3 regions of the Pseudomonas sp. GGS8 genome follow, and region 3 is predicted to be linked to each of the others. Evidence: predicted binding sites of a transcription regulator. Region 3 holds the regulator's gene; each other region holds the start of a gene.
What was found. Region 3 encodes FliA, which starts transcription of late flagellar genes. Its sites were predicted from a motif close to CTAAAGTTTNNNNNNNNNNNGCCGNTAA; they were not measured.
Positions count from the first base shown of each region.

Region 1: a site for FliA is predicted at 2,745-2,772, ahead of J3D54_RS06365 (methyl-accepting chemotaxis protein). Genes of this name have one in related genera too.
Region 2: a site for FliA is predicted at 2,557-2,584, ahead of J3D54_RS02015 (methyl-accepting chemotaxis protein). Genes of this name have one in related genera too.

Region 1 covers NZ_JALJWF010000001.1:1,451,881-1,456,179, forward strand. Annotated here, with positions in the region: gene J3D54_RS06340 (phosphoribosyl-ATP diphosphatase) at 1-320, shown strand, start outside; gene J3D54_RS06345 (twin-arginine translocase TatA/TatE family subunit) at 343-621, shown strand; gene tatB (Sec-independent protein translocase protein TatB) at 632-1,084, shown strand; gene tatC (twin-arginine translocase subunit TatC) at 1,063-1,875, shown strand; gene J3D54_RS06360 (16S rRNA (uracil(1498)-N(3))-methyltransferase) at 1,872-2,579, shown strand; gene J3D54_RS06365 (methyl-accepting chemotaxis protein) at 2,815-4,299, shown strand, end outside.
Region 2 covers NZ_JALJWF010000001.1:427,604-431,902, forward strand. Annotated here, with positions in the region: gene secA (preprotein translocase subunit SecA) at 1-172, opposite strand, end outside; gene J3D54_RS02005 (DUF721 domain-containing protein) at 480-935, shown strand; gene J3D54_RS02010 (helicase HerA-like domain-containing protein) at 1,055-2,542, opposite strand; gene J3D54_RS02015 (methyl-accepting chemotaxis protein) at 2,727-4,299, shown strand, end outside.
Region 3 covers NZ_JALJWF010000001.1:3,652,703-3,657,001, reverse strand. Annotated here, with positions in the region: gene J3D54_RS16525 (protein phosphatase CheZ) at 1-698, opposite strand, end outside; gene J3D54_RS16520 (chemotaxis response regulator CheY) at 721-1,092, opposite strand; gene fliA (RNA polymerase sigma factor FliA) at 1,260-2,000, opposite strand; gene fleN (flagellar synthesis regulator FleN) at 1,997-2,827, opposite strand; gene flhF (flagellar biosynthesis protein FlhF) at 2,944-4,269, opposite strand; gene flhA (flagellar biosynthesis protein FlhA) at 4,281-4,299, opposite strand, start outside.

The sequences.
Region 1 (4,299 bases), 2.2 Mb from region 3:
TGACCCGTCTGGCCCAGGTGCTGGAAGAGCGCAAAGGCGCCGCCGCCGACAGCTCGTACGTCGCCAGCCTGTACCACAAAGGATTGAACAAAATTCTGGAAAAAGTCGGCGAAGAGTCGGTCGAAACCATTATTGCCGCCAAGGATGCCGCCATCAGCGGTGACTGCAGCGATGTGATCTACGAGACCGCCGACCTGTGGTTCCATAGCATGGTCATGCTTGCCCAGTTGGGGCAACATCCACAGGCTGTGCTCGATGAACTGGACCGTCGCTTCGGTCTGTCCGGACACGCCGAGAAAGCCTCGCGTCCGTCCGCCTGAATAATTATTAGAGGAACGCAACATGGGCATTTTTGACTGGAAACACTGGATCGTCATCCTGGTTGTCGTGGTGCTGGTGTTCGGCACCAAGAAACTGAAAAACCTCGGCACTGACGTGGGCGAGTCGATCAAGGGCTTTCGCAAGGCCATGAACGACGAAGAGAAACCGGCCGACCCGACTGCGACTCCGGCCCAACCGGTTCCGCCGACCCAGCCACAGGCCACAACGTCTGTGAACCCGCCGCACACCATCGATGTGCAGGCGCAAAAAGTCGAAGAGCCGATCCGCAAAGACTCGTGAGCACTGACTAATGTTTGGTATCAGCTTCTCTGAACTGCTGCTCGTCGGCCTCGTCGCCCTACTGGTGCTGGGCCCCGAGCGCCTGCCGGGCGCTGCGCGCACCGCTGGCCTGTGGGTCGGGCGGCTGAAGCGCAGCTTCAACGCGATCAAACAGGAAGTTGAGCGTGAAATCGGTGCCGACGAGATTCGCCGGCAACTGCACAACGAGCACATTCTGTCCCTGGAGCAGGAGGCGCGGAAGATTTTCACGCCGACTCAGCAGGAGACGACGCCGGTTGAACCTGAGGCGACGCAGACGATTCATGCGCCGGTCGCCGAGGCTGCGCCGGTCACTGCACCGACGGAAACCGCAAAAGCAGCTGAAGCGGCAGCGGTTATCGCGCCGGTCGAACCCGTTCCTCCTGCGGCGGCGTCGACAGCCCCCGCCCCTCATGACCCAACATTGCCGCCGCGAGCCCCATGAGCGATCTCCCCGAAAACGACCAGCACATGCCACTGGTCTCGCACCTCACCGAGTTGCGCACCCGTCTGCTGCGCTGTGTAGCGGCGATTTTCATTATCTTCGCCGGGTTGTTTGCCTTCACCCAGCAGATTTACACCTTCGTCTCCACGCCGCTACGCCAATACCTGCCGGCTGGCGCGACGATGATCGCAACCGACGTGTCTTCGCCGTTCCTCACGCCGCTGAAGCTGACCATGATGGTCTCGCTGTTCCTGGCAATCCCGGTGATCCTGCATCAGATCTGGGGGTTCATCGCGCCTGGCCTGTACAAGCATGAGAAGCGCATCGCAGTGCCGTTGCTGGTCTCCAGCATCCTGCTGTTCTACACCGGCATGGCCTTCGCCTATTTCCTGGTGTTCCCGCTGATCTTCAAGTTCTTCGCTGCTGCCACCCCGGCCGGCGTGGAAATGATGACCGACATCACCAGCTACCTCGATTTCGTCATGACACTGTTCTTCGCCTTCGGTGTGGCGTTCGAAATCCCGGTGGCCGTGGTGCTGCTGGTGTGGATCGGCGTGGTCAACGTCGCCTACCTGAAGAAAATCCGCCCGTACGTGGTCATCGGCTGCTTCGTGGTCGGCATGATCCTGACACCGCCGGACATCTTCTCGCAGACGCTGTTGGCCGTACCGATGTGGTTGCTGTTCGAGATCGGTGTCCTGTTCGGCAGCCTGATCAGCAAACGCAGTGAGCACCCGGACGAAAAACCGGCTGACGATCACAACGACCAGCCGCCAGCGACCCAAGCGTGAACCTGCTGCTCCTCGAGGAGGCCGATTTCATTGCGGCCGACCGGGCGATCCTGCGCGATCGCCGCTTGACCCATATGCAGGAAGTCCATCGCTGTGAAGTGGGTGACAGCATGCGCGTCGGGCGTATCGGCGGGCTGATGGGTGCCGCCGAAGTACTGCGCCTGGACGCCGACGAAGCCGAATTGCGCGTCACCCTCGATCAACCGCCGCCGACCAAGCTGCCACTGACCCTGGTACTGGCCTTGCCACGCCCGAAAATGCTCCGCAGGGTGTTCCAGACCGTGGCCGCCATGGGTGTGCCGCGCATCGTGCTGGTGAACAGCTATCGCGTCGAGAAGAGCTTCTGGCAAACCCCGTTCCTCGAACCTGAGGCGATTCGCGAGCAGTTGATCCTGGGGCTTGAACAAGCCCGGGACAGCGTGCTGCCGGAAGTCGTCATCGAGAAGCGCTTCAAACCTTTTGTCGAAGATCGCCTGCCAGCGATCACCGAAGGCACCCTCGGTCTCGTCGGCCATCCCGGCCACTATCCGCCCTGCCCCCGTGGCCTGGACGAGCCGGTAACGCTGGCCATCGGCCCCGAAGGTGGCTGGATTCCTTACGAAATTGACCTGCTGGCCAAGGCCGGCCTGCAACCGGTGCAGCTTGGCGAGCGCATCCTGCGGGTCGAAACCGCCGTCACTGCGTTGCTCGCACGCCTCTTCTAACCCCAGACACTTACCTTGTGGCGAGGGAGCTTGTCGGATCGCCGCACCGTCCCGCTCGGCTGCGAAGCAGTCGTAAATCCGGTGAATGCGGTCTTGCTGGAAAAAAGCGGTGGCCGCTTCGCGCCCAAGCGGAAGCAAGCTCCCTCGCCACAAGTGTTTACTCGCCTACAGAAGCTCGTCTGCCTGCCGATACAGTCCCCATAAAACCGATTAATGGTCCGAGGGGAGTAGCAGCATGTACCGTTGGCTAGCCGAGAAACTGGGAAATGTAAGCGTCAATCGCAAGTTGAGTGTCGGCTTTGGCCTCGTGCTGCTCATGACTCTGCTGATCACCTTCACTGGCTGGAATAGCCTGGGCAGTGTGATCAGTCGCGCAGACAAGCAGAGTTACATCTCCAATCTCAACGAGTTGGGCAAGGATTTGCGAACTGCCCGTCTCGACTACGAAATGCGCCGTGGCGAACAAGGTCCAGCAGCCGTCAGCGAACTCGTGGGCAAGCTCGATGATGGCATACAGGTTGCTCTCAAAATGTTTGTGCTCCCCGCGAGCAAGGAAATACTCAGTCAACAACTGGCCGCCCTCGGTGAGTACAAACGCGCCTTTGCCGACATGAATCAGGCGACACAGAACCGTGAATCGGCCCGATCCAAGCTCGGCGCCACCGCCGACAACGCTGTGGCCAAGGTGACAGAAGTCGAAAAGTCCTTGCTGCAAGGCGACAGCGTCACTCAATTCAACAGCGTGGTCGAGCTGAGCAAACTGCTCCAGCAAGCACGCTTCCAGGTTCGCGGTTATACCTACAGCGGCAAGGCCGAAGCCGAGCAACCCGCGCTGGATGCCATCGACAACGCCCTGAAGAACCTTGAAAGCCTTCCGGGCAAACTGCCGGAACAACACACCGCCAACCTGCAACAAGCCACCGAATCGCTCAAGGGCTACCGCGTCGCAGTCAGCCAGTTCCGCGACGCGCAGGTGGCCAGCGCCGCCGCCCTCAAGAAGATGGTGGATCAAGAGATCCACTTGAATGACCTGAGTGCACAACTGACCCGCACGCAAACCGACAAGCGTGACCAAGAGACGGCCCAAGCGAAAAGCACGCTGATCATCGTGACCGTCCTGGCGTTAGCATTTGGCTTGCTCGCCGCCTGGGTCATCACGCGGCAGATCGTTGTTCCACTGCAACAGACGTTGGTAGCAGTGGAGCGTGTTGCCTCGGGCGATTTGAGCCATAACCTTGAGGTCACTCGCCACGACGAGCTGGGTCAATTACAAAGCACCCTGCAGCGGATGGTCGTCAGCCTGCGGGAGCTGATCGGCGGCATCAGTGACGGCGTGACCCAAATCGCCAGCGCCGCTGAAGAACTGTCTGCCGTCACCGAGCAGACCAGCGCCGGGGTCAACAGTCAGAAGGTTGAAACCGATCAAGTGGCCACCGCCATGCACGAAATGACCGCCACCGTGCAGGAAGTCGCGCGCAACGCCGAGGAAGCATCCGAAGCCGCCGTCGCCGCTGACCAGCAGGCCCGCGAGGGTGACAGGGTGGTCGGTGAAGCCATCGCCCAGATCGAGCGCCTGGCCCTCGAAGTCGGCAACTCCACTGCCGCCATGGGCGACCTGAAGCGCGAAAGCGACAAGATCGGCAGCGTGCTCGACGTGATCAAATCCGTGGCCCAGCAAACCAACCTGCTGGCGCTCAACGCCGCCATCGAGGCCGCCCGT
Region 2 (4,299 bases), 3.2 Mb from region 3:
CCCCTTTGGCGAGGCGAGCCTTGAACTCGTTGGTCTTGGCACGCAATTGATCGTCCGAAAGGGCCACCATTTGCTCTTCGAAGGCATTGACGAGCTGCACCGTCTTGAGCATGCGTTTGACTTCACGCTCGTTCTTGCTTCCAAAAAGTTTCTTTAACAAAGGCGCAAACATATCGGCAGGATCTTCCACACTAAAGGGATGGAGGGCGGCCCCGTGAGTCGCCCGTGCAGCCCTCATGGCCGCATGCGAACGAGCATTCTACCCGGAAACGATGGTGAGGAAAGTGGCGTTATTCCACGATGCATGCACTGCGCTGTGACGGGGCTCACTTAAAATAAGGGCTTTTTACTGAACTTCAACCCATCGAGGGTACAAGTTACTCGTTGATTTAATGGGTAAAGCGCTCGTAAAGCAATGGGTCGGGACCAGCGGGTGCTTTCTGTTACCATGGCCGTTCTGTTACTTCAGGTGTTCGATCATGGCATTTCGCCCTCTCACGGCCAGAGCACCCGCCGTTCTGCTTCGCGAAGCCAAACCGCTGAAAGCCATCTTTGGCCACGCTCAACGCCTGGGTCATTTACAACGTCTGGTGGAAAGCCAGCTGCAACCGGCCGCCCGCGAGCATTGCCATGTGGCGTCGTGGCGCGAAGGCAGTTTATTACTGATTGTCACCGACGGTCACTGGGCCACCCGCCTGCGCTACCAGCAAAAGCGTCTGCAACGCCAGTTACAGCTGTTCGACGAGTTCGCCAGCCTGACGCGGATTCTGTTCAAGGTGCAGCCGCCCACAGTTCAGCAAGGAGCGGTTGGGCATACCATGGACTTGTCGACGGATGCGGCGGCGACCATTCAGGCGACGGCTGACGGGATTACCGACCCGAACCTGCGGGCGGCCCTCGAACGCCTGGCGGCGCACGCCAAACCCAAGGCATGACATAGCCCCATGTGGGAGCGAGCCTGCTCGCGATAGCGGTGTATCAGTCAACATATGCGTTGAATGTCAGGCCGCAATCGCGAGCAGGCTCGCTCCCACATATTGACTGTGTACACTCGCTAGCGGCGTTTGTTGCCACCAAGCAATGACCCCATCAAACCACGTACCAATTGTCGGCCCAGTTGATTGGCCGCCTGTCGCATCGCCGATTTCAGTGCCTGCCCTGCCGCCGTACCGAGGAATTCCCCGGCCTGTTCGGTGAAACTCGGCTCTTTGGGTGCAGGTTTTCCCGGCGCGGTTTCAGGCTCTGGCGCCAGCCCCTTGCGTCCCATCAGCACTTCATAGGCCGATTCGCGATCGATCGGCTTGTCATAGCGCCCCTTGAACGGCGAACCGGCGATCAGCACCGTACGTTCCGTCTCGGTCAACGGCCCGATCCGCGATTGCGGCGGCGCGACCAATACCCGCTGGACCATGCCGGGCGTGCCCTTGTCCTGCAAGGTGCCGACCAACGCCTCGCCGATCCCCAGCTCAGTCAACACCGACAAGGCGTCAAATGCCGGGTTCGGCCGGAAGCCCTCGGCCACTGCACGCAGGGATTTCTGTTCTTTGGCGGTGAACGCGCGCAAGCCGTGCTGAACACGCAGGCCCAACTGAGCCAGCACATCATCCGGCAAGTCGCCCGGTGATTGGGTGACGAAATACACACCCACGCCTTTCGAACGGATCAGACGGACAACCTGTTCCAGACGATCCTGCAACGCCTTGGGCGTACCGGCAAACAGCAAGTGCGCCTCGTCGAAAAACAGCGCCAGCAGCGGTTTCTCCGCATCACCGCGCTCCGGCAGTTGCTCGAACAGTTCGGCCAGCAACCACAAAAGGAACGTCGCATAGACCTTCGGCGCTTCGTGCACCAGACGGCTGGCGTCGAGCAAGTGAATGCGCCCGCGACCATCCACGGCCGGTTGCAACATGTCTTCCAGTTGCAGCGCCGGCTCGCCGAACAACGCCTCGGCGCCTTGCTGTTCCAGCGTTGCCAAACGGCGCAACAGGGCCTGGCTGGAGCCGGTGGTCATCAGTGCGGCGTCATCGCCCAGCAACTCGGGGTTATCGCGCAGATGATTGAGCAGCGCCTTCAAATCCTTCAAATCCAGCAGTAACAGCCCTTCGCGGTCAGCCACCTTGAACGCGGCATACAGTGCCGACTGCTGACTGTCGGTCAGCTCCAGCAGGCTGCCAAGCAGCAACGGCCCCATTTCGCTCAAGGTGGTGCGCAGTGGATGACCCGATTGACCGTGAATGTCCCACAGGGTTACCGGATAGGCCTGAGGCTTATGGTTCAGCCAGGGCATGCCGGCGATCCGCTCCGCGACCTTGCCTTGAGGGTTGCCGGCGGCGCCCAGGCCGCACAAGTCGCCTTTGATGTCCGCCGCGAATACTGCCACGCCTGCATCGCTGAACGCTTCGGCCAGACGCTGCAACGTAACGGTTTTACCGGTCCCGGTAGCGCCCGCTACCAAACCGTGACGGTTCGCCAGGCGCATGGCCTGGGCGATTGGCTGGCCCGCGAGGTCAGCGCCGATAACGAGTTGCGATGAGTCAGGCATTTTGTCACCCATGGTTAATCTTTGATCCTTCATGGCCGATAACAACCGAGAGACCAGACTGAAAATAGCGTCGGTAATTCCCTAAGGAGAGACGGAAATATCAGCTTACTTTCATCACTGCCCATTTTGCGCGCCTTTGTAAAAGCACGCCCTGGACATTAAGACTTTAGCGGACCCCCAAGCCATGAATAAAAATCTGCGCTTCAGCCATAAAATACTGCTTGCCGCCGCCCTGATCGTTATTTCTGCCTTCGCCTCCTTCACGCTGTACAACGACTATTTGCAGCGCAATGCGATTCGTGAAGATCTGGATAACTATCTCACCGAGATGGGAGACGTCACCGCCAACAACATCCAGAGTTGGCTGGCCGGTCGTATCCTGCTGGTAGAGAACCTCGCTCAAAACATTGCCATCAACCCCGAACAATCCAACGTCGTCAGTCTGCTTGAACAAAATGCTTTGGCATCGACCTTCATGGCCAGGTACCTGGGTGATGCCAGCGGCAACTTCATCAACCGCCCGGACTCCAAGATGCCGGACGGCTACGATCCCAGAGTTCGCCCTTGGTACAAAGGCGCGGAAAACAGCAACGGCTCGACGCTGACCGAACCTTACGTAGATGCGGCGACCGGTCAAACCATCATCTCCATTGCCACCGCTTCGAAAAAATCGGGGAAAAGCGTGGGGGTGGTAGGCGGTGACTTGAGCCTGAAAACCCTGATCGACACCCTGATCGCGCGCGATTTCGGCGGCATGGGCTATGCCTTTCTGGTCAGCGCCGACGGCAAGATCCTGGTTCACCCGGACAAAGCCCTGGTGATGAAGTCCCTGAGCGAGGCGTACCCGAAAAATACCCCACGCATTAGCAGCAGCTTCACTGAAGTGGACGTCGACGGCAAAACCCGCATCGTCTCTTTCACCCCGATCAAAGGCTTGCCGTCGGTCAATTGGTACATCGGCCTGTCGGTGGACAAGGACAAAGCCTTCTCCATGCTCAGCGAATTCCGCGCCTCGGCGGTCGTCGCGACGGTCATTGCCGTGGCCATCATCATCGCCCTGCTGGGCATGCTGATCCGCATCCTGATCCAGCCGCTGCACGTCATGACCCGCGCCATGGAAGACATCGCCGACGGCGAGGGCGACCTGACCAAACGCCTGACCATCCAGAATCAGGACGAATTCGGCATCCTAGGCACAGCGTTCAACCGTTTCGTGGAACGGATTCATACCTCGATCCGCGAAGTGTCCTCGGCCACCGGCCAGGTCAACGAAGTGGCCTTGCGGGTGGTGGCGGCCTCGAACTCGTCGATGTTCAACTCCGACCAGCAAGCCTCGCGCACCAGCAGCGTCGCCGCGGCAATCAACCAGCTCGGCGCCGCCGCCCAGGAAATCGCCCGCAACGCCGCTCAGGCATCGAACCAGGCCAGCGATGCCCGCAGCCTGGCCGAAGACGGCCAGCAAGTGGTGGATCGCAGCATTGCCGCGATGAATCAGCTGTCGAGCATGCTCAGCGCTTCGAGCACCAACATCGAATCGCTGAACAGCAAAACCGTGAACATCGGGCAGATTCTCGAAGTGATCACCAGCATCTCCCAGCAAACCAACCTGCTGGCGCTCAACGCCGCCATCGAAGCGGCACGGGCCGGTGAAGCCGGACGCGGTTTTGCCGTGGTGGCCGACGAAGTGCGCAACTTGGCGCACCGCACACAGGAATCGGCGCAACAGGTGCAGACCATGATCGAGGAGCTGCAAGTCG
Region 3 (4,299 bases):
CCCTGAGAGAGATGTTTTTGTGGATCTTTTTCAGCCAGCATCGCTTCACGGTCATGTTCGATACCCGCAAAGCGGTCTACCTGACTGGCCATGAGTACGAGCTTGAGCAGGTTGCTTTCAACTTCGGTGACCAGTTGGGTCACACGCTTGATCACCTGACCGGTGAGGTCCTGGTAATCCTGGGCCAGCAGAATGTCGTTGAGGTTGCTCGACACGACGCGGTTGTCTTCACTGCTGCGTGTCAGGAAACCGTCGACCCGCCGGGCCAACTCGCGGAACTCTTCAGCCCCGACTTCGCGGCGCATGAACCGTCCCCAATCCGTGCTCAGCGCCTGAGCTTCGTCGCTCAGGCTGTTGATCAGCGGCGTGGCGTTCTCCACCAGGTCCATGGTGCGGTTGGCCGCGGCCTCGGTCAGCTTGACCACATAGGACAGGCGCTCGGTGGCATCCGTGATCTGAGACACTTCCTCGGCTTGCGGCATGTGCGGGTCAATCTGGAAATTGACGATCGCGCTATGCAGCTCGCGGGTGAGCTTGCCCACTTCCTGATACAGGCCACGGTCACGGGTCTGGTTGAGCTCATGGATCAGTTGCACAGCGTCGCCGAACCTGCCCTTTTCAAGGCTTTCGACCAGTTCGACCGCGTGTTTTTTCAGGGTCGACTCAAAATCGCCCTTTGAAGATTCGATATGCTCCATAGCTCCCCCGTGGCGCAGTTTCTCAACCGATGCGTTCGAAAATCTTCTCGATTTTTTCTTTCAACGCCTGGGCCGTGAAGGGTTTGACCACATAGCCGTTAACACCGGCCTGGGCCGCTTCGATGATCTGCTCGCGCTTGGCTTCAGCGGTCACCATCAGCACCGGCAGATGCTTGAGCCTTTCATCGGCGCGCACCGCACGAAGCAGGTCGATGCCGGTCATCCCGGGCATGTTCCAGTCGGTCACCAGAAAATCGAAGTTACCGCTTTGCAGCATCGGCAACCCGGTCAATCCGTCATCGGCCTCGGCGGTGTTGGTGAACCCAAGGTCACGCAACAGGTTTTTTATGATCCGCCGCATCGTTGAGAAGTCATCAACGATGAGGATTTTCATGTTCTTGTCCAATTCGACCTCCAAGCAGTCTTAAACGCGCCCAGCACCTGGGCGCGCCATTTCAATCAATCCGGCAAAGCACTCAATGACTGTCTGGAGCACAACAGATCGAGACCGGTACGGTTCAACACCACACCAGCTCCATTCGCAGTGTCCCCACACTGCCTTCAGCGCGCTCGCCACTCCCCCAAACGCCCCCGCAAACGGGCCGCGCACTGGCTGTGTAACTGGCTGACCCGAGATTCACTGACCCCCAGGACCTCACCGATTTCCTTGAGATTCAACTCTTCGTCGTAGTACAGCGCCAACACCAGTCGCTCACGCTCCGGCAAATTGGCAATCGCGTCCGCCAGCGCCGCCTGGAAGCGTTCATCTTCCAGATCGCGTGACGGCTCGAGATGAGCACTCGCGCCATCCTCATGCAGCCCTTCGTGTTCGCCGTCCTGCAACAGATCGTCGAAGCTGAATAACCGGCTGCCCAGGGTGTCGTTCAAAATCCCGTAATAATCGTCGAGACTCAATTGGAGTTCGGCCGCAACTTCGTGATCTTTAGCGTCACGGCCGGTTTTAGCTTCAATCGAGCGAATCGCGTCGCTGACCATGCGGGTATTGCGGTGGACCGAACGTGGCGCCCAGTCCCCCTTGCGCACTTCATCGAGCATCGCGCCGCGGATTCGAATACCCGCGTACGTCTCGAAACTCGCGCCTTTGCTGGCGTCATATTTGGTTGATACTTCTAGCAGGCCGATCATCCCGGCCTGAATCAGGTCTTCGACCTGGACACTGGCCGGCAGACGCGCCAGCAAGTGGTAGGCAATGCGTTTGACCAGTGGCGCGTAACGCTCGATCAGCTCGTACTGCGCGTCACGTGCCGACTGCTTGTAGAGGTTGTAACCGCTGGCTGTCATAACACGGGTCCTGCCGTTTGTTGCACGAGGCGCTCGACGAAAAACTCCAGGTGCCCACGCGGGTTGGCCGGCAGCGGCCAGGTATCGACTTTCTGCGCAATGGCCTTGAACGCCAGGGCGCACTTGGAGCGTGGGAAAGCTTCATACACCGCGCGTTGCTTCTGTACCGCCTTGCGCACGCTTTCGTCGTAAGGCACTGCGCCGACGTACTGTAAGGCGACGTCAAGGAAGCGATCCGTGACCTTGGTCAATTTGGCGAACAGGTTGCGGCCTTCCTGCGGGCTCTGCGCCATGTTGGCCAGGACGCGGAATCGGTTCATGCCGTAGTCGCGGTTAAGCAATTTGATCAGCGCGTAGGCGTCGGTGATCGAGGTCGGCTCGTCACACACCACCAGCAAGACTTCCTGCGCGGCGCGCACGAAGCTGACTACTGAGTCACCAATGCCCGCAGCGGTGTCGATCACCAATACGTCGAGGTTGTCGCCGATGTCGCTGAACGCCTGAATCAGGCCGGCATGCTGGGCCGGGCTCAGATGAACCATGCTCTGGGTGCCGGAGGCGGCCGGGACGATGCGGATACCGCCAGGCCCTTGCAATAACACGTCACGCAGCTCACAGCGACCTTCGATCACGTCGGCCAGCGTGCGTTTGGGTGTCAGTCCCAACAGAACGTCGACGTTCGCCAGCCCCAGATCGGCATCCAGCAGCATGACGCGCCGGCCGAGCTCAGCTAGAGCCAGGGACAAGTTCACTGACACGTTAGTCTTCCCGACGCCACCTTTGCCGCCGGTCACCGCGATCACCTGTACGGGATGCATGCTGCCCATGTTATTTCTTTACCTTGTCTTACTTAGACGGAGGCCACATTACTGGCTGCGCGTTCACCATCGGAACAATGCATGGCAGACCATCGATGTAGGTACAAAAAATGTTCATTAATACCTCAGCCAACCTGCTTGGTCGGGCTGTGGTAAATATCAGCGAACATGTCAGCCATGGCTTCTTCGCTGGGTTCTTCCTGCATTTGCACGCTAACGGCGCGGCTGACCAGTTGATGACGACGCGGCAGATGCAAATCATCCGGGATCCGCGGACCATCGGTCAGGTAAGCCACCGGCAACTCATGACTGATAGCCAGGCTCAACACCTCGCCCAGACTTGCCGTTTCATCCAGTTTAGTCAGGATGCAGCCGGCGAGGCCGCAGCGTTTGTAACTGTGATAAGCGGCGGTTAGAACCTGTTTCTGGCTGGTGGTTGCCAAGACCAGATAATTTTTTGATTTGATGCCGCGCCCGGCCAGGCTTTCGAGCTGCATGCGCAGTGCCGGATCGCTGGCCTGAAGGCCGGCGGTATCGATCAGCACCACGCGTTTGCGCAGCAGCGGCTCCAGCGCCTGCACCAGGGATTGACCCGGGTCGACATGGGTCACCGACACATTGAGGATCCGGCCCAGCGTCTTGAGCTGTTCCTGAGCACCGATGCGATAGCTGTCCATGCTCACCAGCGCGATGTTCTGCGCGCCGTACTTGAGCACATAACGGGCCGCGAGCTTGGCCAGCGTGGTGGTCTTGCCCATGCCGGCCGGGCCGACCATGGCAATCACGCCGCCCTCCTCCAATGGCTCGACTTCCGGGGTGGTGATCATCCGAGCCAAGTGCGCGAGCAACATACGCCAGGCCTGACGAGGCTCTTCAATGTCGGTAATCAGCGCCAACAGATCGCGTGACAACGGGCCGGACAGGCCGATGCGTTGCAGGCGACGCCAGAGGTTGGCCTGGGCCGGACGGCTGCCTTGCAGCTGATTCCACGCCAAAGAACCAAGCTGCACTTCCATCAGTTCACGCAGGCTGTTGAGTTCGAAACGCATCGAGTCGAACGCACGCGGATCGACGCCGGTCGCTGCGGCAGGCGCAGGTGCCGGGCGCCGAGGCTCGGCCAGCGTCGGTTCGATCAGCGGCTCGGCGGCGGTCAGCGGCAGGCCGGCGAACAATTGGCGATTGGTGGTGTTGTCGCTCTCGCCATTGCCACGCAGGCTCAGTTCGGCCTGGGCGGTGACGATCCGCGACTGGGTCTTGCGCAGCTCGTCCTCGAGTTCCATGTTCGGAACACGCGGGGCCAGCGCCGACAATTTGTAATCCAGGGCAGCCGTCAGCTCGACACCGCCGGCGATCCGGCGATTGCCAATAATGGCGGCATCAGCGCCCAGCTCATCACGAACCAGTTTCATGGCCTGACGCATATCGGCGGCGAAAAAACGCTTAACTTGCATAAACCACTACCTCAGCCGTTGGGCCCTACT